Regions from separate parts of the Paenibacillus sp. KS-LC4 genome, predicted to be linked through region 1. Evidence: predicted binding sites of a transcription regulator. Region 1 holds the regulator's gene; the other holds the start of a gene.
What was found. Region 1 encodes LexA, which represses DNA repair genes until DNA is damaged. Its sites were predicted from a motif close to CGAACATATGTTCG; they were not measured.
Positions count from the first base shown of each region.

Region 2: addB (helicase-exonuclease AddAB subunit AddB) is a predicted target of LexA. The motif match lies at 1,999-2,012, and genes of this name have one in related genera.

Region 1 covers NZ_CP145905.1:3,409,055-3,413,626, reverse strand. The annotation lists gene V5J77_RS14335 (accessory gene regulator B family protein) at 1-283, shown strand, start outside; gene V5J77_RS14330 (hypothetical protein) at 261-383, shown strand; gene V5J77_RS14325 (dipeptidyl aminopeptidase) at 400-765, shown strand; gene lexA (transcriptional repressor LexA) at 1,655-2,275, opposite strand; gene V5J77_RS14315 (LysM peptidoglycan-binding domain-containing protein) at 2,473-2,853, shown strand; gene V5J77_RS14310 (DUF896 domain-containing protein) at 3,211-3,414, shown strand; gene V5J77_RS14305 (aldo/keto reductase) at 3,445-4,431, shown strand; gene V5J77_RS14300 (hypothetical protein) at 4,537-4,572, shown strand, end outside.
Region 2 covers NZ_CP145905.1:4,006,767-4,011,338, reverse strand. The annotation lists gene V5J77_RS16840 (Na/Pi symporter) at 1-440, opposite strand, end outside; gene V5J77_RS16835 (class I SAM-dependent rRNA methyltransferase) at 553-1,932, shown strand; gene addB (helicase-exonuclease AddAB subunit AddB) at 2,086-4,572, shown strand, end outside.

The DNA.
Region 1 (4,572 bases):
TCATTTTTCATCATTAACCATATGTTTCGCCGTTTCTACATTGCTACTTTCAATAATCCCACATATTGTTTTGAACGATGTAACAGTAATAACATTAACCATAATAAGCGGAATGTTATTAATTGTTTTTCGGAGGGAGAAGGGTATCTCTTTACTGCTTTTAATATCAAACATATATCTTAAATCAGATGTAATTGTGCTTGCTTTTTTTATACATATGATCTTCGTTATTGTTCAACAGATAGGAGGTGAAAAGGGGAATGAAACAGAAACTTGCTCGTAAATTCTCGGAAATTCTATTTAAACAAGCAGAAAAATCAGCAGAAGGAAAAAAGAGAAAGATTTTCCTTGGGATCCAGTCGGTACCGAAGGAATTGAAGTAGCGTGAGATCTATGGACATGTCAACAGAGATTTTAGGTCAGCGGGTATACGGAGATGTTATTGATGGGGAACAATTTGATACTTTCATTTTATCCGAAGTCATGCTGATTGATGTCTTCAAGCCAAAGAAAAACTATGTCGTTCCGCGTTTCTATACAGTAAAAGGAATTTTTACAGTTATATTAACGCTTGATGCCTGCAAGCAAATATTTATCCCTCTTGGATTTAAATCACTGGATAGCAATATTCTTGTTAATATCGACCACATCAATTATGTGAAGGTCGAAAGGTTTGGGAACACGGCTTTTTTTGATGGTGGTGTAACTGCAAATGTAATTGGTCGTAAACTTCATTTGGTGGAGCATTTAATTACAAAGGACTGATGCCTATAGGTTAGTGAAACAGTCCTTTATACAAAAAAAGGTATTATACAGTGCTTTTTTTGTAATGTCAATAAATTTCCATACTAGTATGGAAATGTGAATGACATTCGACAAAAATCGACATAACGATGATTTCTTCTGTGTTATATTGAAAATGTAAAGCAGAGGGAAACGAATATCATTATAGAGACAGAGATATTAAAACAGAAATGATCGTTTTTCAGACAGCGGGGAAAATGCACTTCACAATATTGATGAAAACAGCATGATTGTACATATCCCCGCTGAATTCGATCATAATTTTACAAGAGAATGATTGATACAACAATAGATTACGTCCAATAACTGACTTTGAAAAGTTGGAAGGGTCGAAACAAAGCGCTACTGATATCTACATCAGTAGCGCTTTGTTTCGTTTTTTTATCGACTTTTTCAAATAATAGATATTAAACCCGATTATATTATTTATATAAGGAAAATAATGATTAAAAAAGTGATTGAGTCGTGGTGAAACATATAAGGAATAAAAGGAAATCAATCTGGTATAAGAATTTGTATTGCCTCTTATTCTAGGAGCAAGTTAGATAGTGTGCAAAAAATAATTAAGTTGACGAGGCGACAGTTTGAGAAGTATTTTTACAGCTTCTATAATCACAAGGATACAAAGTGACGGTGGCACAAGCAAAAGATAATTTCAGGGCTGTTCTAGTTGTAGTGGGACATAGCTAGTTGTTCAAGCTATCCGAAGTATCGGCATTCCGAAACAGTCTAAAAAGGGGTTTAGAGAACAAGACAATCAACTGACAAAATAAAAAGCTGCATTCAACCCACTTTATTAATGGGCAAGGATGCAGCTTTCTTCATGTATGAAGAGTAAGAAAATCAACGATTAGTGGAAATCCCGGAACAAGCCAATGACTTTTCCTAAAATCGTAACATTTTTCAGGCGAATAGGTTCCATTGTTACATTCTCAGGTTGAAGACGGATATGATCCTTCTCGCGGTAAAAGGTTTTGACTGTTGCTTCATCATGCTCAGTCATAGCGACCACAATATCACCGTTAGTAGCGGTTTGCTGCTGGCGCACAATAACGTAGTCGCCGTTATGTATGCCTGCTTCAATCATGCTCTCGCCAATGACATTAAGAATGAATACATCATCATCGCCTACATAATGAGAAGAGATTGGAAAATATTCCTCAATATTCTCGGTAGCGGTAATCGGCACGCCTGCAGTAACTTTACCGACGATCGGCACGTGAGTAACGGCAGGACGGATAATTCCGTCAACATCTTCCTGATCTAAAATTTCGATAGCACGAGGCTTAGTTGGATCACGGCGGATAAGTCCTTTCTTCTCTAGACGATCCAGATGACCATGTACGGTTGAACTTGAAGCAAGTCCAACTGCTTCTCCAATTTCACGTACGGAAGGCGGATAACCCTTCTCGCGAACTTCGTTCTTTATAAATTCCAGAATCGACTGCTGGCGATTGGAAGCTTTAGACAACACGATCACTCCAGTTCATGCACTCTAAGGTGAGTGCGACATGATTTTTGTATGAGTATTTATTTCTCAAATTATAACATGGAACCGTCGTTCGTACAAACATAAGTTCTTAAAAACAAAAGTTCGCATTGCCTGTTGACCACAAACAAATGTTCGTGTTAATATCAAAACAGAACAAACGTTTGGGAGTGAGCGCAATGATCATTTATCCAGAATCCTATTCATCTATTTTTAAAGAGAAAGCGCCTGTTAAAGTGGTAAAGATGAAGTCGCAAATCAACATGGGTGCAATTAGCAGCTATGCTTTGAAGCTGGCAGTGTGTCTAGCCCTGTTTATTGTATTGTTTTCTGGTTTTTTACTAATGCGTACAGAGGCTTCAGTGAATCATGTTGCACCAGCAGCTGCTGGAGAGCAGACGGTAGTAGTTGCACAAGGCGATACATTATGGGGGATTGCCCGTAAATTTTCGGACAGTTCTGACGATATACGCTGGTCCGTCTTTCAAATACGGGAGCGGAACCAACTGTCGTCGCCGGATATATGGCCGGGGCAGAAGCTAGTTATCCCTTCATCCTAGTGGCGTTTAGCAGCAAACTACTGTGATTTAGAAGTGTATTGCAAGGATTCTGCTTTATAGCTATCCTATAGTTGAACTTTGGGGCTCAGGAAGTGCCAATAGGCTATCTAAATACAGAATAGATCGGAACAATGATAGTATTATCGTTGTACGATCTATTCTGTATTTAATTGTAGGCTCGTTTTCTTGAAATATAGGAAATGATATGACTTTTTCATCCTTTCTCTATATTTCTCGGACTGAAACGTGCTGCGCCGCCACAGGACGGCGACAGCCTTTTCACCTTGACAACAGCGCATTAGTAATGTCAAAGTAGAAAGAGTTTGGGAAAAGTACAGCAAGTGAGGTGAGCAACGAATGGAAGAGCTTATTGCAAGAATTAATGAATTATCCCGTAAAAATAAAACAGTCGGTTTGACGCCCGAAGAACTGACGGAACGGGCTGAGCTGCGCAGTAAATATATGGAGCAGTTTAAAAGTAATTTTCGTCAGCAGCTTGATACGATTAAGTTTGTAGAAGATGAAGAGAATGAAGCGGAAGACGAGAAGCCACAGCATTAATCATTTTAATGGGAGAGGCGGGCTTTATTTATGAAATACCAATTGCTTGGACGTAGTGGACTGGCTGTTTCTGAACTTTGTTTAGGAACAATGACGTTTGGAAATACAACGAATGAGCAGGATTCGCTTGAAATGATCAATCGTTTTGTGGAGCGAGGCGGTAATTTTTTAGATACGGCTAACGTTTATGTAAGTGGACGCTCTGAAGAGATTGTTGGGAAAGCGATTAAAGGGCGGCGCTCGGAGATGGTCGTTGCGACGAAAGTTAGAATGACAACTTCGCCTGATATTAATGGAGTAGGCTTATCCCGCAAGCATATTATGGACGGCGTTGAAGCGAGCCTTAAGCGACTGCAAACCGACTATATTGACTTGTATCAGGTTCATGTATGGGACCATGCTACTCCGATTGAAGAGACGCTGCGGACGCTCGATGATCTTGTCACAGCAGGCAAGGTGCGTTACATTGGCTGTTCCAACTTTTTTGCGTGGCAGCTTATGAAATCCTTGGCTTGGAGCGATGCTAATCGTTATGTTCGCTTTGTTTCCTTGCAGCCTCAGTATAGCCTTGTCAGCCGTCAGATGGATCGCGAAATGATGTCGCTTTGTCTGGAAGAAAACGTAGGTGTTATACCGTGGGCTCCGCTTGGTGGCGGTTTTCTGACAGGCAGGTATGATCGCACTGAGCCGACAGAGGGCAGATTGACTAGCAAAATAGGCGAAAGCGCTTGGGCAAATCGGGCAACTGAGCACAATTTTGCTGTTTTGGATGCTGTAGCAGCAGCTGCCAAGGAGCTTGATAAAACACCTGCTCAAGTTTCATTAAATTGGCTGTTGCAGAGGGAAGGTATTACGTCCCCAATTTTTGGAGCCAGTACGCTTGCACAATATGAGGATAATATGGGAGCTGTCGGTTGGTCGATGCCAGAAGAGGTGTGGAATCGTCTGGACGAGGTCAGTGCGCTTGCCGAAGACTATCCGAATCGTTTTATTGCAAAATTCAAACGCCCGTTTTAACAGAGTGCAACGAAAGCTATAGATAACAGTGTTAGTCTGCATCGCTTGTCAAGCGAGATAGATGAAGCTTGATTTTGTGCCGCGGCAATATGAGGAGGAACGATTTTGTCACGTACATGGGAGCGCAAAGTGCGCCGAAAT
Region 2 (4,572 bases), 600 kb from region 1:
GAACGAATCGTGTTTAGCCAATTGCCCGTCCTTAAGGCGGGAATAAGCTGTAGCTCCCCAAGCAGTGCGGTCAGCAGCCAGGCGGAGACGGAGAAAATGAGCAGCGGCATTGTAAGACGCTCAAGGCTAAGCCCAAGCAGCTCCGTCGTCAGGCAGGTGCCGATGTTAGTGCCAAGAATGATGCCAAGCGTTCTCCGAAAGGTGAGCAGCCCAGCATTGACGAGTCCTATAGAGATGACGGTGACGGCTGTGCTGCTCTGAAGAAAAGCAGTAGAGATGGCGCCAGCCGCCAATCCGTGAATGGGCGTAGCGGTAAAACGCTGCAAAATACGATTCAATTGTGTGCCGGCAAGGCGATGCAGCGCCAGCTCCATCAGCTTCATGCCGCTCAAGAATAGTGCAAAGCCGATTGCAATCGGCAAAATAATAGATTGAAGCATGGGCTGAATCTCCTTTTCTAAAAACGAGTGACAGATGTACCCATACATATATGCAAAAAGCATGACAAGCATGACAAGCATGACAAGCATGAGAGAGGTTGGTTTTGCCATAATGACGAGAGCAAAGATAGCGCTGCAGCGCGGACGCAAAAAACGTTTGGAGCAGGGCCACCCATGGGTATATGCAAGCGAGATTGATAAAATGGAAGGCAGCGCGGAGCCGGGTGGCTTGGTTGACGTAGTCAGTCATCAAGGACGTTACCTAGCAACGGGCTATTGGAATCCTAAATCGCAAATTACGGTGCGTATTATTTCGTATAAGCAGCTGGAGGCGATGGATGCTGCGTTTTTCCGCGAGCGTTTCCAGCTTGCGAAGGAGCATCGCAGCCGTTTTGTGCCGGATCAAGATTGCAGGCTTGTGTACGGAGAAGCTGATTTTTTGCCAGGTCTGACCGTTGACCGCTTTAATGATGTGCTAGTCATTCAATTGCTGACACTGGGCATGGACATTCACCGCGAGGCGATCATTGAAGCGCTTATTCAGGTGTTTGAGCCGCGCGGCATTTATGAGCGCAGCGATGTTGGCGTCAGACAGCTGGAGGGATTAGAGAAGCGCACAGGCGTGCTGTACGGGGAATGTCCACCGATTTTGGAAATCGAAGAAAATGGTCTTAAGCTTGAGGTTGATATCGTAGAAGGCCAGAAGACCGGCTATTTCTATGATCAGCGTGAAAATCGCGCCTCCATCGCTCCGCTTATGAAGGGCTGGGGCCTGCGCAGCGGCATTAAGCTTGTGCCTAAGCCTTCTGAGGATAGCAGCGCAAGTGCAAAGACAACGGGGGAGCTCGTTCCAGTCAATGCAAATGGCAAAGAAGTGACCTTCCCTTACTGGGACGGCGCTACGGTGCTGGAATGCTTTGCGCATACGGGCAGCTTTACCCTGCACGCTTGCAAATACGGGGCGAAAAAAGTGACGTGCTTGGACATTTCCGAGCATGCCATTGATACGGCGCGCCGCAATGTGGAACGCAACGGCTTTACCGATCGCGTACAATTCGTTGTAACCGACGCTTTTGATTACTTGAGACTGCAAACGAAGGGGCTGGAGGAGCGTCTGGAGCGCAGCCGCGCAGGCACGGATACGTCCAAGCCGATTAGCGGAGGCGGCCAAACCTGGGACGTTGTCATTTTGGACCCTCCAGCGTTCGCCAAAACAAAAAATGCGGTAGCAGGTGCTGTCCGCGGCTATAAAGATATTAACCTGCACGGCATGAAGCTGGTGAATGAAGGCGGCTATTTGGTAACGGCAAGCTGCTCCTACCATATGCGTCCTGATTTGTTTCTGGAGACGATCCAGGAGGCCGCAGCTGATGCAGGCAAGCTGCTTAGGCTTGTGGAATGGCGAGCGGCAGGCAAGGATCATCCGCAGCTGCTTGGCGTAACAGAAGGGCATTACTTGAAATTTGCCATCTTTGAGGTGCGCAGCAAATAACGAAAAACCTCTTGAACGGCGAGCATGCTTTTTACTCGTTCAAGAGGTTTTTTTGCCACCAATTTAAGAACGTACGTTTGAAGTGGCCGTGAAAAGTGGCTGAGGGTATGGTAGTATGGTTGATAATAGAACGGTAACGGAAGGTAGGGCTGCATGATGCCGCTTCAATTAGTGCTTGGCCGCTCGGGAGCGGGAAAAACGACATATTGCCATGATGCGATTCGCGACAGGCTGAGCGCAGACCCGGATGGGGCTCCGCTTATTTTGCTCGTGCCCGAACAGGCGACCTTCCAGTCCGAGTACACGCTGCTTCGAGGTAGCGGCTTACAGGGAATGATTCGGGCGCAGGTGCTGAGCCTTCGCAGGCTTGCTCTTCGCGTCATGCAGGAAACGGGAGGAACAGCGCTCATTCCAATTGGCGATGAAGGCAAAAATATGCTGCTTTACAAAATCGTACAGCGGCTAGGCAATCAGCTGGAGCTATTCGAGCATGGAGCGGGCAAGCCGGGCTTCATTGAGCGTCTTGGAGAGCTGTTGGCCGAATGGAAGCGTTATGGCATTAATTCCGCGATGCTTGCAGAGCGCATGGAAGAGGCGGCTTCTGATCTCCAGGACTCAGCCTTGCTGAAGCGCAAGCTGCATGACTTGCAGCTTGTATATGAGAAGCTGGAGACCGAGCTCGCTGGGCAATATTTGGATTCGGAGGATTATTTGGCTCATCTGTCAACGGGGTTGTCGGAATTTTCAACGATTCGGGACACGGAAATTTGGATTGATGGGTTTAATGGCTTTACGCCAAAAGAATATGTCGCGCTTAGCTCGCTTATCAGCAGGGCGAAGAAGGTGACGATTACGCTTAAGCTGAATCGAACCTATGCGGATGGAGAGCGGCCAGGAGAGCTGGATTTGTTCCATCCTACAGCGAATGCTTATGTATTGCTGAGGGAAATGGCGGAGGGCTTAGGAGTTGAAATGCTGGAGCCTATTATGCTAGGTGGGCTTGCAGGTACGGCAAACGATGGTGGCGCAGTGGCGGGCAGATTCAGCAGCAGCCCTATGCTGGCTCATTTGGAGCGTCACTACGGGGGCCGGACCCAAATGGCGCTTTCAAATCCGGCTATGCTGGATGCAGCCAGTCCATTATGCGGCTTGTCGCTGCATGCGGCAGCAAATCGGCGAACCGAGGTGGAGCTGCTGGCGCGAGATATGCTGCGCCGGGTAAGGGAGGATAGAACGAGCTGGCGTGATATGACGGTTATGGTGCGGAATATGGGTGATTACAGCGACTATATGGAAGCTATTTTTCAAGAATATGAAATCCCCTATTTCCTTGATCAGAGGCACACGACCGTTCACCATCCGCTGGTCGAGTTCATTCGCTCGGCGCTTGAGACGGTGCTGCATAATTGGAGCTATGAGGCGGTGTTCCGCTGCATTAAGACGGAGCTGCTGTTTCCGCTTGATGGAAGCATTCCTCGTGATCAATTTGATTGGCTGGAAAACTTCGTTTTGGCGGCGGGCATTGACGGCTGGAAGTGGCTGGATGAAAAAAGATGGCGTCCATTCATTGTTGAGTCGCTTGAGGAAGAACAGAATGCAGCAGCCAATACGCCATCCATTCGTGCGAAGGCGGAGTTCGAAGCAGTTATGGCGGCGCGGGGCGTAATTGTCCCGCCCTTGCAGCAGTTTGGCAAAGAGCTGGAGAAGGCTTCGAATGTCACCATGATGTGTGAAGCTTTATACCGCTTGCTTGAGCAAACGGGGGCGGCGGAGCGGCTGGAGCGCTGGAGCCGGGAGGACAGTGCGGCTGGGCGTGTGCAGCGCTCACGCGGTCATCGCCAGTTGTGGGATGGGGTCATGAATTTGCTTGACCAATTGGTCGAGCTCGTCGGTAATGAACCGCTGTCTCCTGATATATTTGTTGGCATGCTGGAGACAGGCTTGGAAAGCCTGAAATTAGGAGCCATTCCGCCTGCTCTCGATCAGGTGCTGGTAGGCAGCATGGATCGGACGCGTTCCGGGCAGGTGCAGATCTGTTATGTGCTGGGAGCCAATGATGGCATCATGCCGACGCGTTTTCAAGAGGATGGCGTACTGACGGATCAGGAGCGGGAGAGGCTGGCTGAGGAAGGCTTGGCAATGGCGCCTGGCGTCAAGCGAAGGCTGCTTGATGAGCGCTTTCTGATTTATAGTGCGCTCACAACGCCGAGCCGCCATTTGTGGATGAGCTGGTCAGAGGCTGATGAAGAAGGGAAAAGCCTGCTCCCATCCGAAATTATCAGGCAGGTAAGACAGCTGTTTCATGGGCTGCCGATACAGCAAGTGCAGGCCGAGCCTACGCCGGCTATGTCTGTAAAGGAGCAAAGGGAATATATCCAGCACCCAGAGCGAGCTTTGTCTTACTTAATAACAGAGCTGCGCGCTTGGAAGCAGGGCAACGAAATTGCTCCTTTTTGGTGGGAGCTTTACAATTGGTTCGCAGTACGTCCGCAATGGCAGGCAAAGCTTGCGCTGCTTGTGAAATCGCTTGGATATGTGAATCAGGAGGAGCTGTTGACCGCTGATACGGCACAGCAGCTTTATGGCGTGCGCTTGAGGGCGAGTGTCTCGAGAATGGAGCGCTTTGTGTCTTGCCCTTTT